DNA from 3 places in the Virgibacillus sp. genome. Region 3 is predicted to be linked to each of the others. Evidence: riboswitches for the same ligand, from Rfam matches in the RefSeq annotation. Region 3 holds a riboswitch; each other region holds the start of a gene.
What was found. A riboswitch is a leader RNA that binds a small molecule or an ion and turns the genes downstream of it on or off. The one in region 3 is predicted to bind S-adenosylmethionine.
Positions count from the first base shown of each region.

Region 1: it holds a riboswitch for S-adenosylmethionine, as region 3 does, so the genes downstream of both, HLX49_RS01995 (YezD family protein) here and HLX49_RS09375 (methionine biosynthesis PLP-dependent protein) in region 3, are expected to answer to the same signal.
Region 2: it holds a riboswitch for S-adenosylmethionine, as region 3 does, so the genes downstream of both, HLX49_RS14365 (methionine ABC transporter ATP-binding protein) here and HLX49_RS09375 (methionine biosynthesis PLP-dependent protein) in region 3, are expected to answer to the same signal.

Region 1 covers NZ_JABXHF010000005.1:38,701-46,218, forward strand. Annotated here, with positions in the region: gene HLX49_RS01975 (heavy metal translocating P-type ATPase) at 1-331, shown strand, start outside; gene HLX49_RS01980 (Crp/Fnr family transcriptional regulator) at 481-1,185, shown strand; gene HLX49_RS01985 (hypothetical protein) at 1,309-2,934, opposite strand; gene HLX49_RS01990 (ABC transporter ATP-binding protein) at 2,927-3,721, opposite strand; SAM riboswitch class I at 4,155-4,259, shown strand; gene HLX49_RS01995 (YezD family protein) at 4,418-4,591, shown strand; gene HLX49_RS02000 (bifunctional homocysteine S-methyltransferase/methylenetetrahydrofolate reductase) at 4,756-6,603, shown strand; gene metE (5-methyltetrahydropteroyltriglutamate--homocysteine S-methyltransferase) at 6,750-7,518, shown strand, end outside.
Region 2 covers NZ_JABXHF010000077.1:5,915-13,432, forward strand. Annotated here, with positions in the region: gene serS (serine--tRNA ligase) at 112-1,386, shown strand; SAM riboswitch class I at 1,658-1,764, shown strand; SAM riboswitch class I at 1,901-2,004, shown strand; gene HLX49_RS14365 (methionine ABC transporter ATP-binding protein) at 2,201-3,232, shown strand; gene HLX49_RS14370 (methionine ABC transporter permease) at 3,222-3,872, shown strand; gene HLX49_RS14375 (MetQ/NlpA family ABC transporter substrate-binding protein) at 3,982-4,800, shown strand; gene HLX49_RS14380 (M20 family metallopeptidase) at 4,822-6,027, shown strand; gene HLX49_RS14385 (RDD family protein) at 6,299-6,688, shown strand; tRNA gene HLX49_RS14390 (tRNA-Ser) at 6,825-6,917, shown strand; gene proC (pyrroline-5-carboxylate reductase) at 7,382-7,518, shown strand, end outside.
Region 3 covers NZ_JABXHF010000036.1:11,843-19,360, reverse strand. Annotated here, with positions in the region: gene HLX49_RS17100 (DUF4177 domain-containing protein) at 314-532, shown strand; gene HLX49_RS09380 (homocysteine S-methyltransferase family protein) at 666-1,715, opposite strand; SAM riboswitch class I at 1,946-2,047, opposite strand; gene HLX49_RS09375 (methionine biosynthesis PLP-dependent protein) at 2,311-3,411, opposite strand; SAM riboswitch class I at 3,507-3,608, opposite strand; gene HLX49_RS09370 (manganese catalase family protein) at 3,880-4,776, opposite strand; gene HLX49_RS09365 (YuzF family protein) at 4,792-5,010, opposite strand; gene HLX49_RS09360 (LysR family transcriptional regulator) at 5,561-6,445, opposite strand; gene HLX49_RS09355 (malate synthase G) at 6,600-7,518, shown strand, end outside.

The sequences.
Region 1 (7,518 bases), on a different contig from region 3:
TAATGACGCACCAGCGATTGCGACAGCTGATATTGGCTTAGCTATGGGAGATGGCGGAACAGATATATCTATGGAGACAGCTGATGTTGTGCTTATGGCAAGTAAACTGGCTCAATTTTCTCATGCTTATGCATTAGCAAAAGCGACAGTTCGTAGTATGAAGCAAAATACGTGGATTGCAATAGGGACAGTAGCCTTTTTGCTAGTTGGTGTATTAAATGGTTCTGTTCATCTAGCTTCCGGTATGTTTATTCACGAAGCTAGTGTAATGTTAGTTATATTAAATGGAATGCGTCTTATTAAGTTTCATACAGATATGCATCAAAAATAAGACCAAGATATCTATAAAGATAAATTTATGAATACCGATTTGCGAAAGCGAAGTTAATGATTTTTGAAAATGTTTGTTGAAAAAGAAAACAAACTAATTTGAACCAGTAATCTGCATACTTTTTGACAATTTATAGAAAGGAGATTTATATGTTTTCTAAAGGAAAACCAATTAAACGAGGTACTTGTAACAAGCATTCTCATCCTAATTGTGTAGCTATGGTACCTATCTTTAACCATTTAGATCAACCGCAAATGGAAGAAGTCATGGACCATGTTCATGCTGTTACATTTAACCGAGGGGAGACCATATACCGTGCAGGTGATAAAGCTAAATCGTTGTATATTACACATGCAGGTAAGATAAAAATTTATCGGTTGTCTGATGAGGGAAAAGAGCAGATCGTTCGGATTTTACAACCTGGCGATTTCACAGGGGAATTGGCTATTTTTAAAGATACGGTTCACGAAGCCTATGCCGAAGCCCTGGCACACACAAAGGTTTGTATAATTAGTCGTTCCATTATACAAAAATTAATAATAGATTACCCTTCGATTTCTTTAAAAATACTAGAAGAATTTGCTCATAGGCTGGAGCAATCAGAGATGCAAGCAACTCGTTTTGCTACGGAGTCGGTAGATGCAAGGTTAGCTTTATTTCTTGTTGAAAATATGGAAACCAAAAGTAATCGAATTGATTTGCCAATGAATTATAAAGAGGTAGCCTCTTACATTGGGACAACACCTGAAACTGTAAGCAGAGTACTAAAGGATTTCGAAGACAAAGATTATATCAAAAAAAAGAATCAAAAACAAATTGATATATTAAATGCAGACGCTTTATTGTTGCTATGAGCTTGGACATGTTTTATTTTTGGTTGGAAATAATTTATGAAGGCCACACGACTACTCTATTCAATTCCCCCATCTTTTTAGAAGATGGGGGAATTCTAAAAGGTATATATTCAATAGTCCAGCTTATTTCATTTTAAAGACGATTCTCCAAGATATAATGGTAGTAACTACTAAAATCACTAGATATAAATACACACCGTAAATTATTTTGGAAAAAAATAGATGCACTAAGAAAAATAAACCAACTACAAACATGAGTAGGAACGATTTCATCGTAGATCCACTTTGCTGTGTCGACTCAAATACTTCTGAAAATGGATACTTACGATTGTTTAGAACCTTATAACTGATTAATGTGTGTAGAATAGCTGTTATAAGGACAATCGCAAGGTCAGGAAGAATTCGTATAGAGAATATAAATAAAAAAACGATCGATAATAATAAATAAAGTGGTAAAAACAATTTAATAATAAACGCTTTTAGAGTGCCACTGTAAATAGAAGAATGATGAACGATTGGTGTAATTTGAAAAACCCATGCAGCTTTATATTTGCTAGAAAATTGGAGCATCATTACTACAAGGCCAATAAACATCATACAAAAATAAATGGTGAAATACATATTACTACGAGAAAGTTGCTCAATTGAATGTAGATTTAAATAGTTGAATTGGAAAATAAACGGAAAAACAAGAGATAATCCTAAGGTTGGATACACCTTTAGCTTAAAATCACGTTCTCTTGCCATAATAAGGGACGAAAACCGGAAAAATTGCCGTTCCTCTTTGTTTCTAAAAAATAAATGCTCCCACATAGCGTTCATATTCCATCGTTTCGGTTTAGATTTCTCTGTACTGTCCATAAGTTTTTGCAAATTACGCTCAAACGCCGGCATTAATTTATAATATAACATAACCGAAATAACTGGTCCGATGACTGCTAAAGAAGAAAGGATCACTATCCCAAAGGACGTATCGCCATTTAGTATAAATTCAAAAGGTGCGCCGAACCACATAGGAGGAATAAAAACATTCCACCAATTGAAATTATATATATAATTAAAATCAACTATTTCAAAAGCTCGAGCGACAATTTGGTAACCGATAACAATACCTACGGATAATAGGATTTGCACATAGTTAATAATATCCTTTAATTTCTCCCCACTGAAAAAACGTAAAATAAAAATGTATATGAGTGCTGTGATGGTCATGATGAACAGTATTAACAAAATAATTTCTACTAAAAAAAGCATTAAATAACCGATTCCATGTACAAATAACATAACGATAGCTGGAATGATAATAAACGCGCCTGTTAACATACTCATATAAATTGCAACATGGGTGATTTTTGCTGCGCTAATGGTTCTCGAATCAATCGGTTTCGTATGGAGAACTGTTTTGTCGCGAACATCTAGAAGTACTGCGGAAAAATCAGACACCATGGATGTCATTAAAATGAACATGGAAATACCAAAGATGAGGCTGATTTGGAAGATATAATTATCTCCAAAAAATAAAAAAGGAACGAGCATGACCCCGTATAATACATAAATAAATAATGATTTTACAAACTGATTGCTATCCTTTTTTTTATTTGATACATTTGAAGCAAATACTGTCGGTATTCTGCGCTCATCCATCGTAAGCTTCGTCTCAAGAATTTTACGCATCATGTGATAATCAATACGTAGCATATGGAAAAAAGGTTGTAGCAGATCAAGGATTTTTAAAGAGAATTTACTCATGATTATCACCATCAGTTACAATTTGAACAAACTTCTCTGCGGTTTGTTTATGTTCATCAAATCCTGTTATCTGGTTGAAAATACTTTCTAAAGAGCCTTGCTTATTTTGTTCGCGCAATTCTTCAAATGTACCATCTGCTGCAATTTCTCCATCCTTAAGCAGGACGATGCGATTGCTAATCTTTTCTACAACCTCCATAATATGTGAGGAATAGAAAATGGTCTTTCCTTCTGCAACAAGCTGTTCCAAGATGTCTTTAATGATGATGACACTATTAGCATCAAGCCCATTTAGTGGTTCGTCTAAAAAGATCAGATCGGGATTATGCAATAGGCTTGAAATAAGTAATACTTTTTGCCGCATTCCTTTAGAAAAAGAAGAAATACGCGTATGTAAAACATCTTCCATGTCAAATTGTTGCATAAGGCTTTTAGCTTTAGCAGCCGCTTTATTTTTATCCATGCCGTAAAGCTCACCGATAAATGTCAAATATTCATTAGCTGTTAAATTATCATAGATCTCTGCATTTTCTGGGACATAACCAATTTTACGTTTGTAGGAGTAATCACTTGTAGCAATATCTACTCCAAAAAGTTCTACCGTCCCACTATATTCTTCTATTAACCCGAGCATGATTTTAAGTGTAGTACTCTTTCCCGCACCGTTAGGCCCAATATACCCAATGATTTGTCCAGCATATACATCGAGATTAATGTTATTTAATATGCTTTTACTTCCATAACTCATGGATAAATTTCTTAACGACAATACTTTTTCCGTATACATCAAACTCACCTGCTTTCTAGAAAATTTTAAGAACCATGTATCCTAGTCCATGAGTGACTAGGAATCAAAGAAAAATTTACTTCCATTTGTATTTGTGAAACAGAAATTAAGTAAATTATCACAACCTTCATATGGTCATTATACGATAGTTAAATCTAATTATCATTAACGATTTAAAATCTAACAAAAAAAGTCAATTTGTGGGTGGTGTTAAGGAATCATAAAAATCTAATATATATTCAAACAAGTGTGCTCGACAGCTAATGGAATTAGGTTTAATCCTATTGAACAACTATGAATAAGTCTGAAAAGCGCTTCGAGAATGTATGTATAAAACCTATTTGTATTAATATTTGCAAAAATTTTATAAATAAATTATTGACAATAATACACTTTCGGTGTAGAGTATTAAACAAATTTAATATTAGATGATTTCTTATCCAGAGAGGTGGAGGGACTGGCCCAGCGAAACCTCGGCAACAGACTTTGTTGAAGTACTGTGCCAATTCCAGCAAGCATTATGCCTGAAAGATAAGAAGAGCGATAGACTTATAAAATAATCCACCTCTTCTTATTTATCAAAAGGAAGAGGTTTTTTGTTATGAACAGGCGCTTTTCTTCCAAGGGCACTAGGCTTTTACAAGTTCCAGTTTGGTTACTTGTACTTTGAATAACATGAGAAGGGAAGATGGGAAAATGGGTAAATTGAATGAAGTACAATGGGAGTATGTAAGAAAAAGCTTAGATGCAATTGATTTCGGTTCTGTAGTCATTACTGTACACGCTGGAAGGGTTACACAAATTGACATAACGGAGAAAAAGCGGTTTGCGAATATGAATAACAATCATTCGTTACAAAATTCCAAATAAAGCACATGCCGATTAGACAACTAAAGGCATCTTTTACCTTTTCGATTATTTAATAAGGTGAAAGATGCCTTTTACTATGTTAAAACCATTTTTCCGCATGAACTGTTAGTAAGACCTATCATGAGTAGGAGCAGATGATTTGATGCAAAGGAGGAGAAACCGACATGAGCTTATTACAACAATTACAAAATCAAATTTTAATTGCCGATGGTGCTATGGGAACGATGCTTTATTCCTATGGAATCGATCAAAGTTTTGAACAATTAAACATAACCCATCCAAATCAAGTTCAACAAGTACATGAAGCGTATATTCATGCTGGAGCAACAGTCATTCAAACAAATACATATGGTGCAAATTATATTAAATTAGCACGATATGGGTTGGAGGATCAGGTGAAAAGGATCAACCAAAAGGCTGTGCAAATTGCAAAGGAAGCTCGGCAAAAAGGAGTATCCATTGTAGGGGGGATTGGCGGTATTCATGGCGTTCAAGCTTTAAACGAAACAAAAGAGGAAATTAAGCGAAGCTTCCGAGAACAATTATATTGTTTGCTTTTGGAGGGAGTAGATGGGCTCATTTTAGAAACTTATTATAATCTCGATGAATTAAAGATGGTGTTGGAAATTGCTCGGGAGGAAACGAAAATCCCTATTATTGCAAATGTATCGATGCATGTTCCGGGGATTTTGGAAAATGGAACACCGTTGGCTGAAGCATTACAACAACTGGAAGCTTTAGGTGCTGATCTCGTTGGCGTGAACTGTCGTTTTGGTCCGTCGCAAATAATCACCTCTTTACAATCGGTTCCTATACCGAAAAGGGCTTTTTTAGCTGCTTACCCAAATGCAAGCTTACCTGCTTATCGCGATGGTGTACTTTATTACGAAAATGAACCGGATTATTTTAGGGAGTGTGCCAGCCAATTAAGAGAGCAAGGAGTTCGTTTAGTAGGAGGGTGTTGCGGAACAACACCTAACCATATTAAAGCATTAGCTGAGGGCTTGAATGCTACTAATCCTATTACTGAAAAAGTGGTAGACTTTCCAAAGCAGGATAGGGTGATGTTAAAAAGGAAACGAAAAGAAAAATCGCTGGCAGAATTAGCAAAAGAACGACATACCATTATTGTTGAATTAGATGCTCCGAAACATTTAGATATGACAGAATACCAGCAGGGAATACAAGCATTGAAAGAAGCTGGAATCGATGCAGTAACACTTGCCGATAATTCGCTTGCAACACCGCGAATATGTAATACAGCTATTGCAACGATTATTAAAGAGCAAGGAATCAAACCGTTAGTCCATATAGCTTGCCGAGACCGTAATTTAATTGGCTTACAGTCGCATTTAATGGGATTGCATATTTTAGGAATTCATGAAATTTTAGCAATAACTGGCGACCCAACTAAAATTGGCAGTTTTCCAGGAGCAACATCCGTGTTTGATGTGAATTCATTTAAATTAATTGAACGAATTAAAAAAGGAAATCAAGGCATGTCATTTTCCGGGCATTCTCTAAGAGAACATACTGCATTTACCGTAGGAGCAGCTTTTAGTCCAAATGTGAATAATGTAGAAAAGGCGATTGCTCGATTGGAGAGAAAGATCGCAAGTGGTGCTGATTACATCATGACACAACCCATGTATAGCAAAGATAAAATAATTGCTTTGAAACAAGCGACCTCACATATAGATACTCCGATTTTTATTGGAATTATGCCATTAACGTCTACAAAGAATGCTGAATTTTTACACCATGAAGTACCAGGGATAAAGCTTACAGATGAAGCTCGATCCCGTATGAAAGCAGCAGAAGGAAATCGAGCACAATCAACAAAAGAAAGTATAGCTATTTCGAAAGAGTTACTTGATACAGCTTTAGAACATTTTTACGGGATATATCTTATCACTCCGTTTATGCGCTATGATATGATCGTCGAATTAGTTAACTATATTCATCAAAAAACAAATTCTATGCGAGTGAAAGCAAGCTTATCCTCACATTAATTTAGGATTTAAGGGTAAGTACAAATCAAATTCTAAAGAATAGTCGTTTAGAATAAATGCATTAACCTATCCTAGAACCTGAGAACGCAAGAGAGAATGTGAATAATCATGATTTTCGATCACATATAAAAAATGGAGGAGTATATATGTCAAAAATAAAGAGTTCGAATATTGGTTATCCGAGAATTGGAGAAAATCGAGAGTGGAAAAGAGCACTAGAAAATTTTTGGAGTGGAGTTATTTCCGAGACGGAATTATTTGAAAAAACAACAGAAATCCGTTTACGTAATTTGAAAAAACAACAAGAAAAAGGAATCGATCTAATCCCGGTAAATGACTTTTCCTTATATGACCATGTCTTAGATACAGCCGTTACGTTTGGAATCGTACCGAAACGTTTTAACTATACTGGTGGAAAAGTAGATAAGCACACGTACTTCGCTATTGCACGTGGAACAGGTGGGACCGTCGCTTCTGAAATGACGAAATGGTTTAACACAAATTACCATTATATTGTTCCGGAATTAGATGATGTCACACCTTCATTAGTAGAGAACCGTGCTTTAACTTTTTATCAAGAAGCTAAAGAAAAACTAGATATTGATGGAAAGCCTGTCCTTTTAGGCCCCGTAACATTTGTAAAACTGGCAAAGGGTTATGACGAGCAGGAGTTTTCAACAATTGTGGAGACATTTGTACCATTATATGTCCAGGTCTTACAAGAACTTGTCGAAGCGGGGGCATCTTGGATTCAAATAGATGAGCCAATCTTAGTAACGCAATTATCGAAAGAAGAAATCGCAGTAGTTGAAAAAGTGTATCAGGCTTTTGCTAAACACGTACCTCGTGCGAAGATTATTTTACAAACGTATTTTGAAAAAATAACTGCTTATGAAAAAATAGTGAATCTACCAG
Region 2 (7,518 bases), on a different contig from region 3:
CTATAGTATAAAACAATTTAGCGCTCTTCTGCCATAAGAAATTGGCGACAAGCTAATTTCTTCTTAAATAAGGGATCCATTTTAATTTAAATCATATAAGGAGGAACTCAAATGTTAGATTTGAAATTTTTACGTCACCATTTCCAAGAAGTAAAACAAAAATTAGCGCATCGTGGTGAGGACTTATCAGAACTGGATCATTTTGGCGAGTTAGATGAAAAGCGTCGTCAACTAATTTCCGAGACAGAGCAGTTAAAAGCGAAGCGAAATGAAGTATCGAAACAAATCTCTGTACTAAAGCGAGAAAAGCAAGATGCTGAGCCTGCGATTAAAGAAATGAGAGAAGTAGGCGACCAAATTGCTGAGTTGGATAGCGAATTAAAGCAAATTAATGAACATTTAGAGCAAATCATGTTGTCTATTCCTAATATTCCTCATGAAAGTGTACCAATTGGTGAAGATGAAGATGATAATGTCGAGGTGCGGAGTTGGGGAGAGAAGACGCCATTTTCCTATGAACCAAAGCCTCACTGGGATGTAGCAACAGACTTAGACATCGTTGACTTTGAACGAGCTGGCAAAGTGACTGGGAGTAGGTTTGTCTTTTATAAAGGACTTGGTGCAAGATTAGAGCGTGCATTATGGAACCTGATGTTAGATTTCCATGTGGATGAACATGGCTATGAAGAAATGTTGCCACCACAAATTGTGAATCGAACTAGTATGACTGGGACAGGGCAATTACCAAAATTTGCAGAAGACGCCTTTAAACTAGAAGAATGGGATTATTATTTAGCTCCGACTGCAGAAGTGCCAGTAACAAATTATTATCGTGATGATATTTTAAAGATAGATGATTTACCGAAAAAATTTGCTGCATTTAGTAGCTGCTTTCGTTCTGAAGCAGGATCTGCTGGAAGAGACACAAGAGGTCTGATTCGTCAGCATCAATTTAATAAAGTCGAGCTTGTCCATTTTGTTAAACCTGAAGATTCCTATGAAACATTGGAAGTGTTAACAAATCATGCAGAGAAAATATTACAGTTATTAGAGCTTCCTTATCGTGTGATGAGTATGTGTACAGGAGATTTAGGCTTTACAGCAGCTAAGAAGTACGATATCGAAGTATGGATCCCTAGTCAGCATACGTATCGGGAAATTTCTTCTTGCTCTAATTTTGAAGACTTCCAGGCAAGACGTGCCAATATCCGTTTTCGTAGAGAAGCAAAAGCAAAACCAGAATTTGTGCATACATTAAACGGCTCTGGATTGGCTATTGGTCGAACTGTTGCAGCTATTTTGGAAAATTACCAGCAAGAGGATGGAACGGTTGTTATTCCAAAAGCATTGCGTCCATATATGGGAGGAAAAAAGGTCATTCAATAAGCCAATTCAAACATTTACTGTGAGTCAAATGGTAAATAGAAGAGCAAAGTCGCATTTTGGGCTTATTGACGAAGGCTGGAACAACGGTTCATGCATCTTTTTTTTAAAAGGAACATAGTCTGAAAGATAACAGGAAACATCCGCGGATAAAATTTTTATCGCAATAAAGGCTTGGCGATAGCCCATTTTTTCTAAAAATCTGTTTGACAAGTAAAGGAAACCGTAGTATGATATAACACAATATCTTGATCAAAAATAAATATAATATTTCTTCTTATTAAGAGAGGTGGAGGGAATTGGCCCTTAGAAGCCTCGGCAGCGGACTCGTAAGTAGTACTGTGCTAAATCCAACAAGCAAGCATGCTTGAAAAATAAGAAGCGGAAACCAATAGATTGGAAATCCCTTCTTATTTCGTATAAGGAGGGATTTCTTTTTACGCAATAGGAAAGGGTGGAATTTTCAGAGTTTATAACTTAAGCAAAACGGTGGTGTTACCGCCAAAAAATAACATACTTCTTATCTAGAGAGGTGGAGGGACTGGCCCATAGAAGCCTCGGCAGCGGACTCATATGAGTACTGTGCCAAATCCAGCAAACAAGTAGTTTGAAAGATAAGAAGAGGATATGTATAAAAAATACCTCTTCTTATGGAAGGGGTATTTTTTATACTATAGGAAAGCATAAAAGTTTAAAGGTTTATAGTATAAGAACATCTTTGTTATTTTTGGAAAAGCTAGATCCATGGCAATTGTTTCACATGGAACAATTGCCATACAAAGCGATTTTAAGTGAAAAAGAATGGTGGATTGGTTCAATGATTATATTTGATCAGGTAACGAAAGTGTATGAAGGAAAAGGTGAATCTGTTAAAGCATTGCACAACGTGGATTTACAGGTAAAAAAAGGAGAAATATATGGTGTGATTGGATTTAGTGGTGCAGGAAAAAGCTCGCTCATACGCTGTGTGAATGCTTTAGAACGTCCGTCATCTGGAAGAGTAATCATAGATGGAAAGGATCTCTTACAATTAACTGCAAAAGAAGTACGTGAAGCAAAACGGAATATCGGTATGATTTTTCAACATTTTAATCTTTTACATTCAAAAACAGTGTTTACGAATGTAGCGATGCCTCTACTAGTGGCAAAACGTCCTAAAGAGGAAGTGAGAAAAAGAGTATTAGAGTTACTCGCTTTTGTTGGTTTAGAAGATAAAGCAAACAGTTACCCCGATCAGCTATCTGGAGGGCAAAAACAACGCGTAGGGATAGCTCGTGCTTTAGTTACGAATCCGAAAGTGCTTTTATGTGATGAGGCAACATCTGCACTTGACCCAGAAACAACAAAATCTATTTTTCAACTGTTAAAACAGGTAAATCAGGCATATGGAGTGACGATTTTAATGATTACGCATGAGATGGGTGCCATCAAAGCGATTTGTGATCGGGTTGGTGTTTTAGATCAAGGAAAAATAGTGGAGTCGGGCAGTGTATTTCAAGTATTTTCAAAACCAAAAACAGCGATTGCTGCTAAGTTTGTAAGTTCTGTGATGAATGACCATATACCGGAGTCGATTTATGCGTTACTTCGTGAACAGCGAGAAGACCGGCATATATATCGCATTGTGTTTGTCGGTAATAGTGCAGGCGAGCCTTTATTATCACAAGTTGCTAAAACGTATACCGTAGATGTCAATATACTGTATGGCAGCATTACAGAAATACAAGGGATTCCTTTTGGCAATTTCATCGTTCAATTTTCAGGTACAGAGAAGGAGATGAAACGAGCTTTGCTACATATTCATCAACAAAAGGTTACTGTAAAGGAAGTGTTAGCAGATGTTAGTTGATCAAGAACAACTCTTACAAGCTTTATGGGAAACGGTCGTCATGGTCGGCGTATCATTAATTTTCTCTTTTCTTATCGGACTTGTATTAGGTGTTTTATTAGTCGTATCGAGAAAGGGGCATCTTTGGGAAAATAAAATTATTTTCACTATATTAAACACAGGAATAAATATATTTCGTTCTATTCCATTTATTATTTTGATGGTAGCCGTTATTCCATTCACAAGGCTGATTGTTGGAACTTCGATTGGAACAGCTGCTGCAATTGTACCAATGATATTATTTGCTGGCCCTTATATTGCTAGATTAATAGAAAACTCTTTACTGGAAGTTGACCCAGGGGTTATAGAAGCAGCACAAGCAATGGGGGCAACGCCATGGCAGATTATGACTCGTTTTCTTTTACCAGAAGCACGAAGTTCGTTATTACTAGGCATAACGATTGCAACAATTGGTTTAGTAGGAGCTTCTGCAATGGCTGGAGCAGTTGGTGGAGGAGGCCTTGGTGATTTAGCTATTACATATGGCTACCAGCGTTTTGACACGGTCGTGATGTTCCTTACTGTAGGGATCCTTATCATCATGGTACAAGGATTACAGTCCCTCGGAAACTACCTAGCCAGACGAGTGCGACGAAGATAATAAGGTTTACTGGGAACGTGGTAGGATATGCTTAGAGGAATACGTAGTAAGAATGAAAACAGGTGGATGAGTAAAAAACGCCTGAAAATATATACGAGGAGAGTTTTTTATGAAAAGATTAGCAGCTTTATTTTTCCTATTCATTCCATTAATTATTATTAGCGCTTGTTCTAGCAGTGAAGCTAGTTCCACGGTGAAAGTTGGTATTAGCGGTTCTGATACGACGATTTGGGATTATGTAGCGGAAAAAGCTAAGGATGAAGGGATAAACGTAGAAATTGTTCGTTTCTCCGATTATGTGCAACCTAATTTGGCTTTAGCAGAAGGAGAGATTGATGCAAATGCATTCCAAACGGTTTCTTATTTTGATGCGTTTATAAAAGAACATGATTTAGATTTAACACCAATTGCCACGACGGTCATTGCTCCAATGGGGTTATATTCGGAAAAACATGGTACCACAGAGGACATACCTAAAGGAGGGACGATTGCTTTAGCAAAAGAAGCTACCAATATGGGAAGAGGTTTATTATTATTACAGGACGCAGGTTTGATTAAATTAGCGGAAGACTTCGATGGCAATGGTGCTTTAGATAAAATCATTGACAACCCAAGAAATCTGCAATTTGAATTACTTGTTGCTGGGCAAACGCCAAGAGTCCTTCCTGATGTGGATGCTTCAATTATAAACAATGGAATAGCCGTAGACGCAGGATTAAGTCCATTGAAAGATGCTATATATCATGAGGATGAAACAGCTACAGCCTATATTAACATTATTGCTGTTCAGGAAAAGAATAAAGATGATCAAGTATTGACGAAGCTGGCAGAGATTTACCAAACTGAAGATGTAGCTAAATTTATTGAAAAAGAACGTGACGGAAATTCTATTCCAACTTTTGTGCCATTAAGTGAAATTGGCTACTAAATTTAAAATGAGGTGATAATAATGACGTTTACTACAGAAACGACAACGATTTGGAAACAGGAAATAGCAAAAAATATAGCGGCTAATAAGGAAAGATATATTCAGATTAGTCATGATATCCATGCTCATCCTGAAATTGGAAATCAAGAAACATATGCTGCTAAAACATTAACAGATATTTTAGTGGAAAATGGCTTTGATGTTCAATTGGATGTGGCAGGGCATGCTACTGCGTTTATCGCTAGAAAGAAAAGTGCTTTGGACGGAAGGAGAATTGCGTTTTTAGCGGAATATGATGCTTTACCAGAGATCGGTCATGCATGTGGTCATAATATCATTGGTACGTTAAGTGTTGGTGCTGCCATTGGTTTAAGTCAAGTAATCGATGAAGTAGGTGGTGAAGTAGTAGTCTTTGGAACGCCTGCTGAAGAAGGTGGACCGAATGGCAGTGCAAAAGGCAGCTTTGTTAAAGCTAAAATTACAGAAAGCATTGATGCAGCCCTTATGCTTCATCCTGGTGCAGATACACGGCTGACAGGTCCTACATTGGCAGTAGATCCGCTCGACTTTGAATTTTTTGGTAAAACTGCTCATGCTTCTGCGCATCCAGATCAAGGAATTAATGCGTTAGATGGGGTTATTCAATTGTTTAATGGCATCAATGCTTTACGTCAACATGTTTCAAACGATGTACGGATACATGGCATTATTACAGATGGCGGTGACGCTCCTAACGTTGTACCTGATTATGCGAAAGCTCGATTTTTCATTCGTGCAAGAACAAGGGAAGGTTTGAATCAAGTTACGGAGCGAGTAAAAGCAATTGCAGAGGGTGCTGCTTTAACAACAGGAGCCAAAGTAAAAGTATCTCCATTTCAAAATGAAGTGGATAATTTTATTATCAATGAGAGTCTAGATGATATTTTTAAAACGGAAATAGAGCAATTCGGAGAGACAGTACTTGAACGTTATTCGCAAGCTTTAGGTTCGACAGATGCAGGGAATATAAGCCAAGTAGTTCCAACAATTCATCCGCATATTAAAATTGGCTCGAGTAGTTTAATTGGTCATACTGTTTCGTTTCGAGAAGCTGCCAAGTCAAAGCAAGCAGATGAAGCATTAATTGTTGGAGCAAAAGCAGTGGCATTTACAGCGCTAAAATTGTTAACGGATGAGACAGCTCTTGACAGGGTAAGGAAGGAATTTCTTTATAAAACGGAGAAATAATTTTGATTGATGTTGCGGTAATTAGTGGGTGGTTCTTTTATCCCCTACTTTCTTAGTATGTAAGATATTACCTAAAAGTTTCTAGAAGAAATGGGGATGTAGTAGCTGTTATTTTCACTTAGACACCTACCAATTCCTGAGGTTACAGCACCTTCTATCTCTGCTAAATATTCTCTTTAAAGCAGGATATTAATTTTGTTTTTCTACATTTTCAGGAAACTTTCATGCTTCTTGTGCGTATAACAGCTAGACGAACATAGGAGGGGATGAAATGAAGTCGTTAACCAAACAAAGGATGAAGGCTCTTTTTATTGATGTAGCAATTTCTACCGCTGTAACTGTGGGGGTTGAATACGTTTTACGGAAAAAAGTAAAGAATGAGTTTATTCATACTGTAGTAACCCCAACCGTTGTCATGTGGTCGCTCGAGTACATACAACTAAAGCAATGTAGACAAACGGTGGGTTATAAATTGATGGGGCTAGAATTACGAAGCAAAACAGGTTTTGAGTTGACACCGATACAACTTTTTAAACGAATGGCTTATCGTGACACGTTAAGTAACTTACAATACATTATTAACCGACATTCCTTTGAAGGAGAAGCTGGAGCTGTACTTCCGCATGACAGGTATGCAGGTACGGTTGTAAAAGAGGTATAGCAAGGTCTTGGCACAGCTTTATGCATAATTCTGTGCCAACCTTTGAGAAATATATATCTATGTTAGTAAATAAAAAAATAGTAATTAGGAATTGACAAGTATGTTAAGAACATGGTATATTATATCTTGTCGCCACGGAGGTATACCCAAGTCTGGCTGAAGGGATCGGTCTTGAAAACCGACAGGGGTGTAACAGCCCGCGGGGGTTCGAATCCCTCTACCTCCTCCATTTTTAAAATTAGCGCATAAAATTTTGGAGATAAAAAAATCGTTACATTGTAGCGATTTTTTTGATGTAAGTACGTTTTTAATTGTTTGAACTTGACAATGATTTGTTTTATGCATATAGTACATAATTAATAAAATAAAAATAAAAAAGCGATGACGAGGCCAATTGTATCATGTACGGACGACAGAGAATGGGGTTCACCGGCTGAAAGACCCCACACGTAGACGGCTGATATGAACCTACCTACTGAGCTGTTAGAATAAACCTGACCGCAGTTAAAAACTGTGTTAACAAGAAAAGCTGGGCATGGGACTCATGCCAATATAGGTGGTACCGCGGAAAACTCTTTTCGTCCTTATTTAGGATGGAGAGAGTTTTTTGTTTTTAAAAGGTTTATGGTATAGAGACTTAGCGAGAAGCTAAGTTTTTCTAAAAATGATTTTAACAAGGAGGTTGTTACTACGATGGATAAAAACCTTGCATTTATTGGTGCTGGTTCTATGGCCGAAGCAATTATTTCTGGCTTAATTGAATCAACCATTATCGATAAACAGCACATTATGATAACAAATCGAATGAATCACCAACGAATAGCTGATTT
Region 3 (7,518 bases):
TAAAAGTAATGAAGATGTCGATCTTGCTTCTGGTTAAAAGGAAATAAATAGGATAGATTAATATGCATCTGTACATCCATCATTTTTTCAACTTGTTTAAAAAAGATTATATGTTTATGCTAATGATTTTGGTAATCCTTCTATTTTCCTTCTTTATTTGGGCAGGATTTCCGATTTTTGTTGTGGGAGTAGAAATAGCAAAGATAACGAGCAATGCAATATTCATTCACTTAGCTATCTGCTATCTCTGTATCAGCTGGATTATTAATCTTTTTAGTATATATGAAAAAATAAGGATAATAAAAGCAATCTTATTTATGGAAAGGAGATTCGACGTGGGTGCTGGGAATATGCGGTAGAAACTTGGACATTAGGGATCACTTCAGCTGATCGAGAGGAATTTGAAGATAAATTAAATGAATACGGAAAACAAGGTTGGGAATTAGTAAACGTTATTCCTCAGATTGGTGGGAGTATGGGGGATATTAGTGTGAACTTTAACCAAATCATTTTTAAAAGAAAAGCGATATAAAGAACGTAAAATATAAATAGATGTTCAAATCATATTTAAAGGAACTCCCCGTCACTGCTTTGATGGGGAGTTCCTCTCTAAATCAAAACTTGTCAGCGGATGATATTTTTAAAAATGCTTATCCAGCAACCCTCTAAGCCTTAGTTCGGTATTCTAAATTATGTTTTTTCAACGTTTTGTCAGTACCAAATAAAAAGTGTTTTTCCATATTTGGCGAGTATTTGGAATTAATCGTTTCTTTACCGACAGCTTCTGCAACAGCACGTAACATTGCAGGCGACGCGCCACAGCATAAGCCAATATAGTTCACACCGATGTCTTTTGCTTCTTTCGCCCAAGCGGCTAATTCGTAGCGGTTGTGATAAAGCGGATCAAGTGCCGTTGGGAATGTCGTTTCTGTAGGTAAATGGCAACTGCAACCTCCATCCGGCAAGTTGAAAAAGGTTGGGTGCGCCTCTGTTGTTCGATAAGGTATTGGTAATGCCCCAACATAACCTTTGACTGTATCTCTTATTTTAGCTACAAAGGGCTGGATGGTATCAGGGCCACGGAAGCAATTCATTCCGACGACGAGCGCTCCTTTTTCAGATAATAATTGGCAAGCTTCCTCTACGGTATACCCGTCCCTTAGAATGTTTTCTCCCATAAGACCAAAAGTGATAACGGCTGGGAGTTCTTGTTTCGTAATTTCTTCTAAAGCGATTAGAGCTTCTTCATAATAATAAAATGTTTCTCCATTTACGAAATCAACACCTTCTTCTTTACACCATTGCACCATCTCGGCAAAAATGCTCCTTACTTGCTCTTTGGAAGCTGGGTCATTCGGATCGAAAATATTCGTGTTAGAAATGTTTCCAGCAACGAGTGCTTCTTCTACAGGATGTTCTTTGGCGACTTCTTTTGCTAGTTGAATGGCATTTCTGTTCAACGGCTCGAGCAATTCTTCCTTACCAATAATTCGCATCTTTTCTCTATTCCCATTGTAAGTAAACGCCAGTACGACGTCTGAGCCTGCATTCATAAAATCGCGATAAGCTTGTTTCAGAGCTTGTGGATTATCTAATGCGACTTCCGGTACAAAAGAACCTGCTTGTAAATACCCCCTGCGTTCTAATTCAAATAAATAACCTTCTCCCACAATAACCGTACCTTCCTGCAATCTTTGTTGTAAGCTGCGTTTCATCTTAAACTCCTCCTTTTATTTTGAAACCTTTGCTTTGTAAAAAATGTGGCACGAAGTATGTAGCAAGAGCTACGACTTCCGGATTTAATTCATGGAAAAATTACGCCCACCTTTCATTAAAAAATCGTTTTCTTAGTTGCTTCACCTATGTGAGCTTCCATCGTGAATTATTGGAACATAAAAACCCCCTTCTTATGAATAAGAAGAGGGTAGCTTCCAAATGTTGTCTCTTCTTATCTTCAAGCGTTACGCTTCTGGAATTAGCACAGTGCAAAAGATGCCTGTTGCTGAGGTATCATAGGGGCCAGTCCCTCCACCTCTCTGGATAAGATAAATCCTATAAAGTTGTGGAATAATAAAGATTTACAGTTGGCGATGTTTAAAAACGCCATTAAATTCACAGTGTGTAAAATCTTATCATTCAGAATATGAACTATACTATATACGAAAAAAATAAATGTCAACCTATTTCGAAAATATTTTATAGATTAGAAACTTCTGCGTCTAGTAGTGGATGAGAGCCAACATTTCATTTTCTATGATGTTTTTTTCATAAAAATACAACTTTTATTATAAAGTTCCGGCAAGCCCAAATTTAAAATGCCTGTAATGCGTTCTGCAAATCATGTTTTAAATCATTCACATGCTCTATTCCGACCGAAAAGCGTAATAAACAGTCATCAATGCCACGCTTGGTACGTTCATTAAGGGGAATATCCGCATGTGTTTGTGTCGCTGGATACGTGATAAAGCTTTCCACACCGCCTAGACTTTCGGCGAAGGTAATCAGTTGCATTTGCTGTAAAAAAGGGTCTACCCACTTGCTATCGTGTAAACGAAAAGATAACATACCACCTTTGCCAGGATAAAGCACCTCTTTTATTGCTTGGTGGTTGCTTAAAAAATGGGCTAATTCTCGGGCATTTGTTTCATGCTTTTCCATACGCAAGGAAAGCGTTTTTAACCCTCTAATTAACAGCCAACAATCAAATGGAGAAAGCACTGCCCCAGATGCATTATGCATCATAGCGAGTTGTTCACAAATCGGTTCATTGTTAGCAACTACTATGCCAGCCAATACATCATTGTGCCCGCCGATATACTTTGTTGCACTATGTAGAATAATATTAGCGCCAAGTTCTAAAGGGCGTTGCAAATATGGCGTAAGGAAGGTGTTGTCAACAATAAGTAATAGATTATATTTTTTAGTAAGGTGAGCGATGGAGGCAATATCTATTTCCTGCATTAAAGGGTTTGTCGGTGTTTCAATAAATATTGCTTTTGTTTTGTTAGATATGTTTGCTTCCGTTTCTTTGAAGTTGGTAAAAGGATCATAGCAGATCTTGAAATGGTATGCTTTGTTGTACTGTTCCAACAAACGATACGTTCCCCCGTAAATATCTGCTGAAGCAATGATTTCATCACCAGCTTGAAAAAGGGAAAGTACAAGCTGGATAGCCGCCATGCCTGAACTACAAGCAAAGGCTTGCTTACCAGATTCTAAATGCGCAACACCTTCCTCTAACAGGCATCGGGTAGGGTTTTTTGTACGGCTATAATCATACCCGGTTGACTGCCCTATCCCATCATGTTTGAATGCAGTTGATAAATAAATAGGGGGATTAACTGCGCCAGTGCGAGCATCACTTCGATTTCCTAGTTGCACCATGTTTGTTTCACGCGTTTGTTGTAACATTTTATCATCTCCTTAAAAATGGTTACAAGGAGAGGATGCAAAAAACCTCTCCTTGAAATAAGAAGAGGTTTCCTAATATGTCGAAAAGGAGCTTCTTCTTATCTTCAAGCGCTATGCTTCTGGAATTGGCACAGTACCGCATGCGGTCTGTTGCCGAGGTATCAAAGGGCCAGTCCCTCCACCTCTCTGGATAAGAAAATGTCTATTGAATTTTAAAAGTTTGAATATTAGAATACAAGGAAAATGAATAAAAGTCAAGGGGATTTTTTAATCGATTTAGGCTTCCGATAAAATTTTTTTTTGCACTATAGGAAGGTATAAATTTTTTGGTTTATCGTATACGAAAAACAAAGGCTTTCGAAAGGCTTGGTGACAAGCCAAGTTTTCTAAGAACTACTATCAGTTAAATGTGGTTTCTACATAAATATTCCATGATGAACTCCGTGGTGTTCAAGGAGTTCATCATACTTACATGTTTTCCATTAACCGTTTAGCGATTTTTTGATAATCATCTTTATCAATGCCAGGTGCAAATTGTTCAGGAAGGTCTTCTAAATTAGGAACAGGGCCTCCTTTTGGTGTTCCTTCCTTGACGATTAGCTTCTCCCCATTCTCTGGATTGTCTCCTTTCCAAATTTGTCGGATATCGTTATAATCTCCCACATCATTCCACGTGTATAAAACATTTGCCAATCCTTGTTCTTCAAATTTTCGAGCATAATCAAACTTCGTGTTCGATAAATCAGGAATCGGGATAAGCTTTTTAACGTCAACGCCTGTTGCGATTTCTAATGCTTTCGCATAGGCTAGCACATGTGTACCTCCACGAACTAATAAGTAACCAATCATTTCTCTTGCTGTTTCATGTTCTGTCATTTCGTAAACGCGCATTTTATGTGTACGAGCGCCGACTTCAAGAAAGAAATTGTGTAGTAAATCTAAGACAAGATTGCCGCTACTAAAGACATTATCTCCTGTCCATGCTCGACCCATGGAGTCACCTACAAGTGCTGTTTGAGCAGTAGCGATAAATTGATACGTATTTCGACTGTCTTTTCCTTCGCGTAACGGGGTTACATCTGGGTTTCCCGTGTAAAAGGTGTTTCCTTTTGAAAGTAGATTAATTGTGTTCGTCACAAGTTCAACATGGCCGAACTCTTCAGCTGTTATACTTGCTACAAGATCGTAAAATGGTTTAAGCTTATCTTTTTGGCGGAAATTGAACGATTGAAACATATAATTATTTAATGTAGACATCTCGCCAAATTTCCCACCTAATAATTCTTGGACCGCTGCTGCAGCATTAGGATCGCCGTGTTCAGGAACAGGCAGTTCAATTAACATGCGGTTTTCACGCTTAAACATGAGAAGCCTCCTTCTTTAGCTTTTCGGAATCACCCAAACAATTTGTTGAATACGAATATAGAATGAAGATCCGCCCGATTCTAAAACGATATGGTCAGGCATTACTGTTTTTAAGCTACCTGTCACTGTTCCTTGTGTTGTTTGTACAATGAGCGTGGCACCTGTTATTGACTGTAAAGTTTGGTATACGTAAGGGTCAAAAGCACTTGTAAATGATGGGGTTTGTGCGTTCATTTTTCAGCCTCCCTTTATGATGGATACTCACTACAACTAGGCTATGACGGCAAAAAGCAGGTTATTCGTTGGACAAGTTGAAAATAAATGCTTATCTCGTATTTTATAGAATTCTTCATAATTGAAAAGTCGCTGAAGTTCACAATTATCCACGAGTTGCTACACCCTAAGCCAATAAAAAAAACAGTAGCGTTTTATAATTGCTACTGTTTTTTTATTGATTTGGTCTGCACTATAAGAAAGTATAAAATGAGGTGCTTGGATCGGCGTCTGGCTCCAGGGCTCAGCAACTAGGCGTCTTCACGAATCGCCCTACGATAAGTCATCATTGGTTCGTGGCTAAGAGGATGGACGACTAAAACAGGGCTTGCCGCTCGACATCGGCATACCCCTGTTTTAGTGGCATAATACCTTTATCTCCGTTGCTAAACGGGAACTTGCTTCTTTGTTCCACTATAGGAAAGCATAGAATTACTATTGATTATAGTATAAGAAAAATTAAGGCTTTCTCTAAAAGGCTTGGCGGTAAGCCAAGTTTTTCTAAATGAACTTAATTTGTAAAATTTTTTGCCATAGTGACAAATTCACGCACGGCATACGGCAAATATTTATCTTTTTTCCAAATAAGTGCCAACTCAAGATGAACCCTTGGGTGTTTGAAAGGAATAGCTTGAACATCGTGATGGAGCAGTTGTTGGCAAATTTTACTAGGGAAAAGAGCGATGCCTAAGTTTGCCTCCACCATTTCTATCATAAAGTCTCGCTGCGAACTTTTACATACTGCATTTGGTGAAAAATCGTAATATTGACAGGCTTCTACAATCCGGTCATGTAAAGAGAAATCTTGCTGATATAAAATAAATGGTTCATCCTGTAAATCTGGCAATGCAACAGATTTTTCAGAAGCAAGAGGGTGATTGTTTTGGACAACGACCATTAAAGGGTCTTTTAACAGGTTTATTGTAGAAAAGTGGTGTTTTTCTACTGGTAGATTACAAATGAGGCCAACATCTAACTCTCCTTCTTTTACCCCATGTTGAATTAAATTACTACCCACTTCGTTTAGTTCAATATGAAAGGAGGGATGCGCTGCTTTGTATTGACTAATTAATTTTGAAAAAAAAGTAGCGCCAATAATGGGAGGGATGCCAATTTTTATTTGTCCTTTTTTTAATTGCACCACGTCATACATTTCCGTTGTTAGATTTTCATAAGCTTCGATAAATTGTTTGGCGTTCCCTAAAAACGCAGCGCCCGCATCTGTCAGTTCAATCTTTTTTCCACCTCGATAAAATAAAGTAACACCGAGCTGATTTTCTAAATTTTTAATTGCTTTACTTAAGGAAGGCTGGGAGATGTGAAGCGTGGAGGCAGCTTTGGTGAAATTTTGTTTATTGGCTACAGCAATGAAATACTCAACTTGACGAATGTCCATATAATCCGACCTTCCGTTTGTTAAATTCCTGTTTTTCATTATTATACTAAAATCAATAGCTAAAAGGAATAACACTTATGCAAAACGGATATTTCAATTTTATGATTTTTAACATTACAATAGAGTAAATAAAGGATTACAGAGGGGGATAACATTGACAGCGTATATAACGAAAGGCAATCTGCAAATTGCTACAGAACTTTATGAATTTGTTAACAAGGAAGCATTACCAGGCACGGGATTGAATCAAGAGAAGTTTTGGCAAGATTTTGATGAACTCGTTACCGATTTGGCACCTAAGAACAAAGCATTATTAGTTGAAAGAGAGAAAATGCAACAAAGAATAAATGACTGGCTTCAAACAAATGATTTTGAAGATCAAGAAGCGTATACGTCATTTTTAAAGGAGATTGGCTATCTAGAGCCAGAAGTGGATGATTTTACGATTACAACCGAAAATGTGGATGATACGATTACAAAGCAAGCAGGGCCGCAATTAGTTGTCCCTATTGATAATGAACGTTATGCGCTAAATGCTGCCAATGCGAGATGGGGGTCGCTTTACGACGCATTGTACGGTTCAGATGTGATCTCTGAAGAAGATGGCGCGGAAAAGGGGGCGTCATATAATCCCATTCGTGGGCAATGGGTAATAGAATTTGGAAAAAAATTTTTAAACGATCATTTCCCACTGCAAACAGGGTCTCATGCCGAAGTGACTCGGTATTTTGTAAGTGATGGGAATTTGCATATTAGCTTAGAAAATGGTGCAACAACGGCATTAAAACATACGGCGCAATTTGTTGGTTATCAAGGTGATGTAGCATTGCCAACAGCTATTCTTTTCGTTCATAACGGTTTACACGTTGAAGTGCAAATAGATCCGTCGCATCCAATAGGTAAAACGGATGTTGCTGGGGTAAAAGATATTGTATTAGAAGCAGCGACAACGACAATTATGGACTGTGAGGATTCTGTAGCTGCTGTGGATGCAGAAGATAAAACGCTTGTTTACCGAAATTGGTTAGGGTTAAATAAAGGTAACTTATCCGCTACATTCACCAAAGATGAAA